DNA from 3 places in the Klebsiella ornithinolytica genome. Region 1 is predicted to be linked to each of the others. Evidence: predicted binding sites of a transcription regulator. Region 1 holds the regulator's gene; each other region holds the start of a gene.
What was found. Region 1 encodes LexA, which represses DNA repair genes until DNA is damaged. Its sites were predicted from a motif close to TNCTGTATGTACATACAGNA; they were not measured.

Region 1 (4,273 bases):
CGGTACGTTGCGCAGCAGATCGAGGTAGCACTCCAGCTGTTGCGTCAGCTGTTCGCGGGTCAACGAGCGTTGACGAGAGGCCAGCAGCGCGGTGCAGCACAGGTTCATGGCGTTGGCCGCGCCGGCGTTGTTGATGCGCACCATCAGATCGGAAGCAATGTTGTTGACCGTCGGTGTCAGCCACGATGGGCGCACCGCTTCGATCGGATCGATTGACTCACGCCATTCCGGAACATGCTGGTTCAGGTAAGTCATCAGCGGCAGTGGTTCGCCAAAGTTAACATAGCCCTGACCGAGGTTACGCAGCTTGCTCAGGCCGCGCAGCATCTGCGGCAGACTCTCTTTTTCTTTCGTCGCACCGCGCAGCTCTTTGGCGTAGGTGCCCACTTCCATCACGTGCTCGTAACCGATGTAGATAGGCACCAGCGTGATCGGTCGGGTCCCGCCGCGCAGCATGGCCTGGATGGTCATCGACAGGGTGCCGGTTTTCGGATCCAGCAGACGGCCGGTACGCGAGCGGCCCCCTTCAACGAAGTACTCCACGGAGTAACCCCGGCTGAACAACTCGCCGAGATATTCGCGGAACACCGTGGAATAGAGCTTATTGCCCTTAAAGGTACGGCGAATAAAGAATGCGCCACCGCGGCGGAAAATGGGGCCTGCTGGCCAGAAGTTCAGGTTGATACCGGCGGCAATATGCGGCGGCACTAGCCCCTGGTGATACAGCACGTAGGAGAGCAGCAGATAGTCCATATGGCTACGATGGCACGGTACGTACACAATTTCGTGCCCTTCATGGGCCAGCTGACGTACGCGCTCGGCGTTGTGGACGTTGATCCCCTGATAGAGACGGTTCCAGGTAAAGCCGAGAACGCGGTCGGTCAGGCGAATCATCTCATAAGAGAAATTCGCGGCGATCTCTTCCATCAGCGCGATGGCGTTTTGCTGCGCCTTCTCATGGGAAATTTTCTTGCTGCGCGCTTCATCTTCCACCGCGCGGGCGATGGCTTTGGAGGCCAGCAGCTTATTGAACAGATCCTGACGTGCCGGCAGACGTGGGCCGACGGCGGCCAGACGTTGGCGGGCGAAGTGCATACGCGCGACGCGGGCCAGCTTCTGGGCGATAATTTTATCGGTGCCGTGTTCGGTGGCCATTCTGCGCAGAGAAACCGGCGGCGAGAAACGGACAAAGCTGTCGCGGCCCAGCCACAGAACGGCGAAGAACTTCTGAATGCCATTCAGCATGCGCAGCGGCGGGTTTACTTCGCCTTTTTCGCGCCCTGGCGCACGACCAAACATCACCGAGACTGGCACCATTTGCACGTCCAGGTCAGGATGGTTGCGGTGCAGATCCAGGTAGTCGTGGAACAGCTTAATCGACTCTTCTTTCGGCGCGTAGTAGGTAAAGACGCGCGGGCCACCGTGGATAAATACGTAGCGCGGCAGCAGCGCGCCATCGATTTCCAGCGGTTCAAGCGGATCGGGTAAATCGTGCTCCAGGCACTGGGCGCGCAGGGTCAGCAGGTCCGCCTTGGAATTATAAGGCAGGACGTACATGATCGGACGCGAGGTATCCAGCCCTAATTCCTGAGCAGGTTCTGCGGGAATAGACTTGCTTTTTACCAGCACCCGTAATGGTAAATTCAGTAATTTATAGTAAATTCGTTGCCAGCCGGACATAAACGATGTGAAGCCTCTGGTTAATCATGCAAATGCGCGGCAAGAATAACAGAAAGCGCGCAAAATTTCCGTTGCCACGCGGCAAACGCGTACACTCATTGACGTCATTTACATAAAAAGGTTCTTTTGATGGCCAATAATACCACTGGGTTAACCCGAATCATTAAAGCGGCAGGTTATTCCTGGAAAGGGTTCCGTGCGGCATGGATAAATGAGGCCGCATTTCGTCAAGAAGGCATCGCCGCCATTGTTGCTGTCGCGATCGCCTGCTGGCTGGACGTTGACGCCATCACGCGTGTGCTGCTGATAGGCTCGGTCCTGATAGTGATGATAGTCGAAATTCTTAATAGCGCGATTGAGGCGGTGGTGGACCGTATTGGCCCGGAACATCATGAGCTGTCCGGTCGGGCGAAAGATATGGGTTCTGCGGCGGTGCTGCTGGCCATTGTGATCGCGCTGATCACCTGGGGCCTCTTGCTGTGGGCCCGCTATCACTGAGTGACCACTTTGTGAGATGCCCCCGCCTGGCGATGTCCTCCCGGCGATCGGCCGGCCCCCGATGGGTTTTGCCCGGCTGGCGACAATCACCCCTGGCGCAATGGGCTATCGGGGACGCAAAATGGAAAGAATCTCCTGATTTTTGTGTGAAATTTGATTCCAAAATCACCGTTAGCTGTATATACTCACAGCATAACTGTATATACACCCAGGGGGCGGGATGAAAGCGTTAACGACCAGGCAGCAAGAGGTGTTTGATCTCATTCGGGATCACATCAGCCAGACGGGCATGCCGCCGACGCGTGCGGAAATTGCTCAGCGCTTGGGGTTCCGTTCCCCAAACGCGGCGGAAGAACACCTGAAAGCGCTGGCGCGTAAGGGCGCGATCGAGATTATCTCCGGCGCCTCCCGGGGGATTCGCCTGCTTACGGAAGAAGAACCGGGTTTACCGTTGATTGGCCGCGTGGCGGCCGGTGAGCCGCTGCTGGCTCAGCAGCATATCGAAGGCCACTTCCAGGTCGATCCGGCGATGTTCAAGCCGAACGCCGACTTTTTGCTGCGGGTAAGCGGCATGTCAATGAAAGATATCGGTATTCTCGATGGCGATCTGCTGGCGGTCCATAAAACTCAGGATGTACGCAACGGCCAGGTTGTCGTGGCGCGTATTGACGAAGAGGTCACCGTTAAGCGTCTTAAAAAACAGGGCAATATCGTCGAACTTCTGCCAGAAAACAGCGAGTTTTCCCCTATCGTGGTGAATCTACGCGAACAAAATTTCACTATCGAAGGGCTGGCCGTTGGCGTGATTCGCAACGGCGAGTGGCTGTAACACCTTCCCCACGCAGCATCGTCTGATGCATGATGCTGCGCTGTCTCCTCCCGGTCAGGCTCTTTCTCATGTTCTTTAACGCCGCTGATAAGGCCCTGTGGCGCCTGGCGCTACCCATGATTTTCTCCAATATCACCGTTCCGCTGCTGGGACTGGTGGATACCGCCGTGATTGGCCATCTCGACAGCCCGGTTTACCTCGGCGGTGTCGCGGTCGGCGCGACGGCCACCAGTTTTCTCTTCATGCTGCTGCTTTTCCTGCGGATGAGCACCACCGGACTGACGGCGCAGGCCTTTGGCGCCAAAGATCCTCTCCGCCTGGCGCGGGCACTGGTGCAGCCGCTGGGGCTGGCAACAGGCGCCGGCCTGCTGATTGTGATTTTCCGAACCCCGCTTATCGATCTGGCGTTGCATATTGTTGGCGGCAATGACGCGGTGCTGGAGCAGGCGCGGCGCTTTCTCGACATCCGCTGGCTGAGTGCGCCGGCATCGCTGGCAAACCTGGTGCTGCTCGGTTGGCTGTTGGGCGTACAGTACGCCCGGGCGCCGGTGATTTTGCTGATCGTTGGCAACCTGCTGAATATTGTGCTCGATCTGTGGCTGGTGATGGGCCTGCACCTGAACGTGCAGGGGGCCGCGCTGGCGACGGTCACCGCCGAATATGTCACCTTTATCATCGGGCTGCTGATGGCAAGGCGCGTGCTGGCGCTACGCGGCGTGTCATTTGCCCTGCTCAAGCGCGCGTGGCGCGGAGATGTGCGCCGCTTGCTGGCGCTCAATCGCGATATCATGCTGCGCTCTCTGCTGCTTCAGTTGTGCTTTGGTGCGGTGACCGTTTTCGGCGCTCGTCTTGGCGGTGAGATCGTTGCCGTCAACGCGCTCCTGATGACCATGTTGACCTTCACCGCCTATGCCCTGGATGGTTTTGCTTATGCCGTGGAAGCGCACTCCGGACAGGCGTACGGCGCGCGTGACGGTAGCCAGTTGCTTGATGTCTGGCGGGCGGCCTGCCGCCAGTCGGGAATGGTGGCGCTGGCCTTTGCGGCAACCTATGCCGTAGCCGGGCAGCAGATTATCGCCCTGTTGACTTCGCTACCCTCGCTTCAGCTGCTTGCCGATCGCTATCTGATCTGGCAGATCGTTTTGCCGGTGATTGGCGTGTGGTGTTATTTGCTGGATGGCATGTTCATCGGCGCGACGCGCGGGGCTGAGATGCGCAACAGCATGGCGGTGGCGGCGGCGGGGTTTGCCCTGACGCTGCTGACGC
Region 2 (4,273 bases), 110 kb from region 1:
TGCATCCGGATCTGGAAGTGATCGGCAGCAACGCTGACGATGCGGTGCCGCACTATCTGCGTAAGCTCTATCTCGCCTGATAAAGATTGACGACTGTTTGTTTATTGCTCAGTCGTCAACCTGACTCTCCGCTACAATGAGTGCTCTTCTTCCTGAGAGACATTCATTGTGGCGCTACTGATTATTACCACTATCCTGTGGGCTTTTTCCTTTAGCCTGATAGGCGAATACCTGGCTGGCAGCGTCGATAGCTACTTTTCCGTGCTAATGCGCGTGGGGCTGGCGGCACTGGTGTTTCTGCCGTTTCTGCGTACCCGCGGGCAATCGCCGCGTACTATCGTGCTCTACATGCTGGTCGGCGCCATGCAGCTTGGCATCATGTACCTGCTGGCATTCCGCGCCTATGTGTACCTGACGGTGTCTGAATTCCTGCTGTTTACCGTCTTTACGCCGCTTTATATCACGCTGATTTACGATCTGCTCAGCGGACGCAAGCTCCGCTGGGGATATCTGCTGAGCGCGGGGCTGGCGGTGCTGGGCGCGGCCATTATTCGCTATGACAAAGTGAGCGATCATTTCTGGACGGGGCTGCTGCTGGTTCAGCTGTCGAACCTTAGCTTTGCTATCGGAATGGTGGGCTATAAGCGGCTGATGGAGCTACGTCCTATGCCGCAGCACAACGCGTTTGCGTGGTTCTATATGGGGGCTTTCCTGGTGGCAGTGGCGGCCTGGTTTATGCTGGGCAATCCGCAGAGGCTGCCAACCACAACCCTACAGTGGGGTGTCCTGGTCTGGCTGGGCGTGGCAGCGTCGGGGCTGGGGTACTTTATGTGGAACTACGGGGCCACGCAGGTGGATGCCGGAACGCTGGGCATTATGAATAACGTGCATGTCCCCGCCGGGCTGCTGGTTAACCTTGCCATCTGGCAAGAACAGCCCCACTGGCCGAGCTTTATTACAGGAGCTCTGGTGATCCTGGCCTCACTGTGGGTCCATCGCCGTTGGGTCGCTCCGCACTCCGGACAAACGGCAAATGATCGCAAGCGTGATTCCGCGCTGAGCGAATAAACGCTTCGGTGACCGGCTGGCGCTGCTCGCCGTCGCGTACCGCGGCGTACAGTCGGCTCCACAGTCCTTCGCCCAGGGTTTTGGTGACGACCAGACCCTGGCGCTCAAAACTTTCCACCACCCAGTGCGGCAGGGCGGCGATGCCCATCCGCGCGGCGACCATCTGGATTAACAGCAGGGTATTGTCGACGCTTTTGAGCTGCGGGCTGATGCCGGCCGGCTGCAGGAAGTGGCGCCAGATATCCAGGCGACCGCGCTGAACCGGATAAATCAACAGCAGTTCCGATGCCAGATCTTCCGGCGAGATGCGCGTTTTCGCTGCCAGCGGATGCTCCGGCGCCAGCACCAGGCGAACTTCAAAATCGAACATAGGCGAATAGTGCAGGCCGCTACGCGGCAGGATATCGGAGGTCATGACCAGGTCCAGCTCGCTTTGCTGCAGAGCTGGCTGCGGGTCAAAGGTTACGCCGGACTGAAAATCCACTTCGACATGCGGCCAGCGGGCGCGGAAACTCTCCAGCGCCGGGGTCAACCACTGTATACAGCTATGACACTCGATAGCGATGCGCAGACGGGTTTGCTGCGGCTCGTGGCAGTCCTGCAGCGCGCGGCTGATTTGCGGCAGAACCTGGTTTGCCAGCTGGAGCAGGATCTCCCCCTGTGGGGTGAAGCGCAGAGGCTGACTTTTACGCACAAACAAGCGGAAGCCAAGGCGTTGTTCCAGATCGCTGAACTGGTGAGACAGGGCGGACTGAGTTTGATGCAGAGCTGCCGCAGCGCCTGCCAGCGACCCGCTATTCCGCAACGCCTGTAGCGTTTTCAGGTGTTTTATTTCGATCATGAAAGTCCTTCACTTCGGCATGAATAATTTGCGCTTGAGGAATATACAGTAACCGCCAATTATGGATGTGTAAACATCTGGACGTCTAAATCCTTTATCTTTCGAATTTATGGTGCGTTGGCCGCACTTCCTCACCCCGGTCACTTACTTCAGTAAGCTCCTGGGAATGAGCAAGTTTGCCGCCTTCCCTGAATCCGAAATCTTTCGGATTGCAATCATGAGGCTCAAAAAATGACAATTATTAATCACACCCTCGGTTTCCCTCGCGTTGGTCTACGTCGCGAGCTGAAAAAAGCGCAAGAGAGCTACTGGGCGGGTAACTCAACCCGCGAAGAACTGCTGGCGGTGGGCCGCGAGCTGCGCGCCCGTCACTGGGAGCAGCAGAAGCAGGCGGGCGTTGACCTGCTGCCGGTGGGTGATTTCGCCTGGTACGACCATGTTCTGACTACCAGCCTGCTACTGGGTAACGTGCCGGCTCGTCATCAGAACAAAGATGGCTCGGTTGATATCGATACCCTGTTCCGCATTGGCCGCGGCCGTGCGCCGACCGGCGAACCGGCGGCAGCGGCAGAAATGACCAAATGGTTTAACACCAACTATCACTACATGGTGCCAGAGTTTGTGAAAGGGCAGTCGTTCAAACTGACCTGGACCCAGCTGCTGGATGAAGTGGACGAAGCGCTGGCGCTTGGTCATAAGGTTAAACCCGTCCTGTTGGGGCCGGTCACTTATCTGTGGCTGGGCAAAGTCAAAGGCGAACAGTTTGACCGTTTGAGCCTGCTGAAGGATATCCTGCCGGTTTACCAGCAGGTGCTGGCAGAGCTGGCAAAACGCGGCATCGAGTGGGTACAGATTGACGAGCCGGCTCTGGTGCTGGAACTGCCGCAGGCGTGGCTGGAGGCGTTCAAACCGGCGTATGACGCGCTCGCAGGTCAGGTTAAGCTGCTGCTGACCACCTACTTTGAAGGCATCACCGCCAACCTCGACACCATCACCGCGCTGCCGGTGCAGGGTCTGCACGTTGACCTGGTTCACGGTAAAGATGATGTGGCCGATCTGCACCGGCGTCTGCCAGCCGACTGGCTGCTCTCTGCGGGCCTGATCAACGGCCGTAACGTCTGGCGCGCCGATCTGACGGAGAAGTATGCGCAAATTAAAGACATCGTCGGCCAGCGTGCGCTGTGGATCGCGACTTCATGCTCCCTGTTGCACAGCCCGATCGACCTGAGCGTGGAAACCCGTCTCGATGCGGAAGTGAAAAGCTGGTTCGCTTTTGCCCTGCAGAAATGTACCGAGCTGGCCCTTCTGCGCGATGCGCTGAATAGCGGTGAGACCGCAAAACTGGTTGAATGGAGCGCGCCGATTCAGGCTCGCCGTCACTCTACCCGCGTACATAATGCGGCGGTAGAAAAACGTCTGGCGGCCATTACCGCTCAGGACAGCCAGCGCAACAGCCCATATGCTGAACGCGCCAGGGCGCAGCGTACGCGCTTCAATCTACCGGCGTGGCCGACCACGACCATCGGCTCTTTTCCACAGACTACCGAGATCCGTGGCCTGCGTCTGGACTTCAAAAAAGGCAATCTCGATGCCAACCACTATCGCACCGGTATTGCGGAGCATATCAAGCAGGCGATTGTTGAGCAGGAACGTTTAGGGCTAGATGTTCTGGTTCACGGCGAAGCCGAGCGTAACGACATGGTGGAGTACTTCGGTGAGCATCTCGACGGGTTCATCTTCACGCAAAACGGTTGGGTACAGAGCTACGGCTCCCGCTGCGTGAAGCCGCCGGTGGTCATCGGGGATGTCAGTCGCCCGGAAGCAATCACCGTTGAGTGGGCGAAGTTTGCCCAGTCGCTGACCGACAAGCCGGTGAAAGGCATGCTGACCGGTCCGGTGACGATTCTTTGCTGGTCATTCCCGCGTGAAGACGTCAGTCGCGAAACCATCGCCAAACAGATTGCGCTGGCGCTGCGTGACGAAGTGGCGGATCTGGAGGCGGCCGGTATCGGTATCATCCAGATTGATGAGCCGGCGCTGCGTGAAGGACTGCCGCTCAAGCGTAGCGACTGGGATGCTTATCTGCAGTGGGGCGTGGAAGCCTTCCGGATCAATGCCGCGGTGGCGCGGGATGATACCCAGATCCACACCCATATGTGCTACTGCGAGTTCAACGACATCATGGATTCGATTGCCGCGCTGGATGCGGACGTGATCACCATTGAAACCTCGCGTTCTGACATGGAGCTGCTGGAGTCGTTTGAAGAGTTCGAATACCCGAACGAAATCGGACCGGGCGTGTATGACATCCATTCGCCGAACGTTCCGAGCGTGGAGTGGATTGAAGCACTGCTGGAGAAAGCG
Region 3 (4,273 bases), 110 kb from region 1:
GCCCATAGCTCAAAAAGGTGCGGATAATAAGATACAGGCGCCGTAATTCTCCTGGCGTCATTTGCCCTCCAGCGTTTCCAGCCGTTTTTCCAGTGCGGAAAGCGCGCGTTCCACAGCCGCGGTCTCTTCGCCAAACCAGGCCATTTCCAGCGGCCCAGGCGCCATACGCCACTCTTCGGTCAGCGCTTCAGCGACATACCGCTGCTGACGCTGAGCGCCGTGCAGCAGAAAACGAGCTCCGGAGCGAAAGACCTTACTGACCCCTTCCGCAACGATATCGCCGGTGTAAGGCGCCAGCAGCTCAGCCGGATCGAATTCCGCCAGGTCACATAGCGCCACCGTGTTCTGCACCACCTGCAGGTCGCCCTGCACTTCCAGATCACCGCTGCGAATAAGCGCCGTGAGCTGTTGACGGTTGCGCAGCTGTGGCAGCACGCTGAGACGAGTAATGACGGTACAGTCGGCATCGCCTTCCCAGGTCCCCAGCACATCCACCTGACGCTCGCTGAAGACCAGCACAACCGGCGTCGACAGCTCCTTCAGCTCAACGCGCAGCACCTTCCCCAGCAGACGCTGGCGAGCAGGTTTTAACGCTTTGTCGCGCCAGAGAAAGGTATTGAGGGCGGTTTCAATGCCAGCGGTAACCAGTGGTTTGAAAGGCATGCGATCCCTCCTGTCAGAACTTATAACCGCGGTGCAACGCAACGATACCAGCCGTCAGGTTGTAGTAGTCGACGTTTTCGAAACCGGCGTCCTGCATCATGGCTTTCAGGGTGTCCTGATTCGGGTGCATACGAATAGATTCCGCCAGGTAGCGATAGCTTTCACCGTCTTTGGCAACCAGTTCCCCTACGCGCGGCAGCACGTGGAAGGAGTAGGCATCATAGGCTTTGCTGAGCGGCTCAATAATCGGTTTCGAGAACTCGAGCACCAGCAGACGACCGCCCGGCTTCAGGACGCGATACATTGAACGCAGCGCCTTTTCTTTATCGGTGACGTTACGCAGGCCAAATGAAATCGTGATGCAGTCAAAAGTGTTGTCGGCAAACGGCAGCGCTTCTGCGTTAGCCTGAACGTATTCAACGTTGCCGACGATGCCGATGTTGCGCAGCTTTTCGCGCCCCATTTTCAGCATAGAGTCGTTGATATCTGCCAGCATGACGCGCCCCGTTTCACCCACCAGACGAGAGAACTTCGCCGTCAGGTCGCCGGTGCCGCCGGCCAGGTCCAGAACGGTCTGTCCACGGCGTACGCCGCTGCAATCGATGGTGAAACGCTTCCACAAACGATGAATACCGAACGACATCAGATCATTCATAACATCATATTTTGCGGCCACAGAATGGAATACATGTGCCACCATGTCCGCCTTCTGCTCTTTGGCTACCGTCTGAAAACCAAAGTGCGTCGTTTCTTGTGAATCCTCAACCATCTCAATGCCTGCTTATCAAGAAAATGTTCGCCGAGTGTAACAGATTCAGCGCATTTCCCATACGGTTCAACGCGGCATAGAGGACTCGCCGGACATCGTCTCATCGGCCGGATCGGAGGTATATTCGTTATCTTCAAGCGCTTTTTCGTCTTCTTCAGAACGATATTCGTCATCCTGAGCCGTTGCCTGATCGACTAAATCAGGATTAATCCCGCGCTTCACTTCAACGCCAAGACCGCGGAACGCTTCTGCCTGCACCAGCAGATTTCCGCGCCCGGAAGCAAGCTTTTTCATCGCCTGGCGATAGTTATCCTGGGCTTTATCCAGGCTCTGCCCAATGGCGGACATATCATCAACGAACAGTCGCATTTTGTCGTACAGACGACCTGCGCGCTCAGCGATTTTCTGCGCATTGCGGCTTTGATGTTCATAACGCCAGAGATTGGCAATCGTCCGCAGCGCCACCAGCAGCGTCGTCGGACTGACCAGCATAATGTTGTTCTTCAGCGCTTCGCTGATAAGTTCAGGCTGGCGGTCGATAGCCAGCAGGAAAGCCGGCTCCACGGGAATAAACATCAGCACATAGTCGAGCGAGCGCAGGCCCGGCAGCTGTTGATAATCTTTACGTCCGAGCAGGCGAATATGGTTACGCACCGAGGCGATATGCTCCTGCAGCGCCGCCTCGCGGGTGTAGTCATCTTCGGCATTGAAATAGCGTTCGTAGGCCACCAGCGTCATTTTGGCATCAATGACCACATCTTTCCCCTGCGGCAGGCGAACGATGACATCGGGCTGCATGCGCGAACGACCTTCTGTTTCGATGCTGACCTGGGTCTGGTATTCATACCCTTCGCGTAGCCCGGAAGCTTCCAGCACGCGGGTTAGCACCACCTCTCCCCAGTTACCCTGCGTTTTGTTATCCCCTTTCAACGCCCGGGTCAGGTTCAACGCCTCCTGCGCCATCTGCGCGTTCAGCTGCTGCAGATTGCGGATCTCATGGGCCAGCGTATGCCGCTCACGCGCCTCCTGGCCAAAACTGTCCTGCACCTGGCGGCGGAAACCGTCCAGCTGTTCACGCAGCGGCGTCAGCAGGCCATGTAAACTCTGCCGGTTCTGCTCATCGACGCGCCGGTTGCTGTGTTCGAAAATGCGGTTTGCCAGGTTTTCAAACTGCTCGCTCAGACGCTGTTCGCTGTTCACCATCTGGCGGATTTTATCCTCGGCGTGGATCCGGGTAGATTCAAGGCGGGTGGTGACTTCGCGGAGATCGGCCTCCAGAGAGCTATTGATATCACGCAGGCTGCGCAGTTCGTTATTCAGCAACTCACATTCATCGCGCCAGTGGGCCTCCTGCACCAGCTGCTGGCGCGCGGCGCTGAGCTCGATATCCAGTTCACGGCGCTCCTCGATAAGGTCGGCGCGAATTTGGTCAGCTTTGGCTTTGGTCGCCAGCCACCCTGCGACCAGCCCTACGGCCAGCGCCACGATGGCACTTATCACAATCGAGATATCCACAACGCCCCCTGCGGCAACAACTTACGGCACAAAAATAGAATTGTGCTGTACAAACGTCCAGTTTAAAAGAGATTTCCTGCGAGGCGCAGCGCAAAAAAGAAAGGCCGGAAGATCCGGCCCTGGGTGGAGAGGCGAGGAATTACAGCAGACGGCGAGCCGCTTCGACGACGATTTTTACCGCGTGGCTTTCGGTTTGCTTCATGGTTTCCGCGTTCGGAATTTCCTGCTGGGTACGGTTGACGATAACCCCGGCAACCATCCCGGCACGCAGCCCCTGGCTGGCACACATGGTCAGCAGAGTCGCAGACTCCATCTCGTAGTTCATGACCCCCATTGACTGCCACTCTTCCATAGAACCTTTAAAACGGCTGACCACGCGACCGGAGAAGGTGTCGTAGCGCTCCTGGCCCGGGTAGAAGGTGTCAGATGATGCGGTCACGCCGATATGGGTGGTCGCGCCGATCGATTTGGCCGCTTCAACCAGCGCAGTGGTGCAGGCAAAGTCAGCCACGGCCGGGTATTCCATCGGCGCAAAGTGCAGACTCGCGCCATCAAGACGTACGGATGCGGTGGTAACCAGCACGTCACCGACGTTAATGTGTGGCTGGATAGCGCCGGTGGTGCCGATACGCAGGAAGGTACGAATCCCCAGCTGCGCCAGCTCTTCAACGGCGATGGACGTTGACGGGCCGCCGATACCGGTAGAGCAGACAATGACCGACTTGCCATCCAGTTCGGCACGCCAGGAGGTAAATTCGCGGTGAGATGCCAGCTTGACCGGCTTATCCATCAGCGCGGCGATCTTTTCCACACGCTCCGGATCGCCAGGGACGATAGCCAGCGTAGCCCCTTGTAAATCGTTTTTGGTGAGGCCGAGATGAAAAACATCAGACTTAGACATAAAAAACTCCTCTGTGGGTCGAATTATCAGCAGAAGCAAAACGGTACTTTACAGAAGCTACCCGCTTAGTTTTGTGACAAAAATCACCATGAACAAAAATCATTGCAATGATTTTCCATCAAAAAGTGATAAACATCACATTAACAAGTTATATTCATCGTGTCTGAACAAAAGATAGCCTGTTTCAGGCACTGTGCTTTGTTAACGTCCGGTCGATAGCGTCTATAGTTATCGATGCGCTAATAAATAAGGGTACGGAGAATACCATGACCACAACCAAGCAACCTGGCTTTGCGCCTGCAGCCACGCCGCACGCTTCTACCGCCGTTCATACCTCGGAGGAGAGCATCATCACAGGCGAAACGTCGATCCCCACTCAGGGAGAGAACATGCCGGCCTATCATGCTCGTCCGAAGAACGCCGAT

Region 2: a site for LexA is predicted at 1,941-1,960, ahead of metR (HTH-type transcriptional regulator MetR). Genes of this name have one in related genera too.
Region 3: a site for LexA is predicted at 2,991-3,010, ahead of rmuC (DNA recombination protein RmuC). Genes of this name have one in related genera too.

What each region holds. Positions count from the first base shown of each region.
Region 1 covers NZ_CP130153.1:5,211,622-5,215,894, reverse strand. The annotation lists gene plsB (glycerol-3-phosphate 1-O-acyltransferase PlsB) at 1-1,680, opposite strand, end outside; gene Q1L34_RS24675 (diacylglycerol kinase) at 1,810-2,178, shown strand; gene lexA (transcriptional repressor LexA) at 2,399-3,007, shown strand; gene dinF (MATE family efflux transporter DinF) at 3,076-4,273, shown strand, end outside.
Region 2 covers NZ_CP130153.1:5,324,122-5,328,394, reverse strand. The annotation lists gene yigL (sugar/pyridoxal phosphate phosphatase YigL) at 1-80, shown strand, start outside; gene Q1L34_RS25185 (carboxylate/amino acid/amine transporter) at 169-1,068, shown strand; gene metR (HTH-type transcriptional regulator MetR) at 956-1,909, opposite strand; gene metE (5-methyltetrahydropteroyltriglutamate--homocysteine S-methyltransferase) at 2,141-4,273, shown strand, end outside.
Region 3 covers NZ_CP130153.1:5,318,211-5,322,483, forward strand. The annotation lists gene ubiB (ubiquinone biosynthesis regulatory protein kinase UbiB) at 1-61, opposite strand, end outside; gene ubiJ (ubiquinone biosynthesis protein UbiJ) at 58-663, opposite strand; gene ubiE (bifunctional demethylmenaquinone methyltransferase/2-methoxy-6-polyprenyl-1,4-benzoquinol methylase UbiE) at 677-1,432, opposite strand; gene rmuC (DNA recombination protein RmuC) at 1,499-2,947, opposite strand; gene udp (uridine phosphorylase) at 3,087-3,848, opposite strand; gene Q1L34_RS25165 (dienelactone hydrolase family protein) at 4,115-4,273, shown strand, end outside.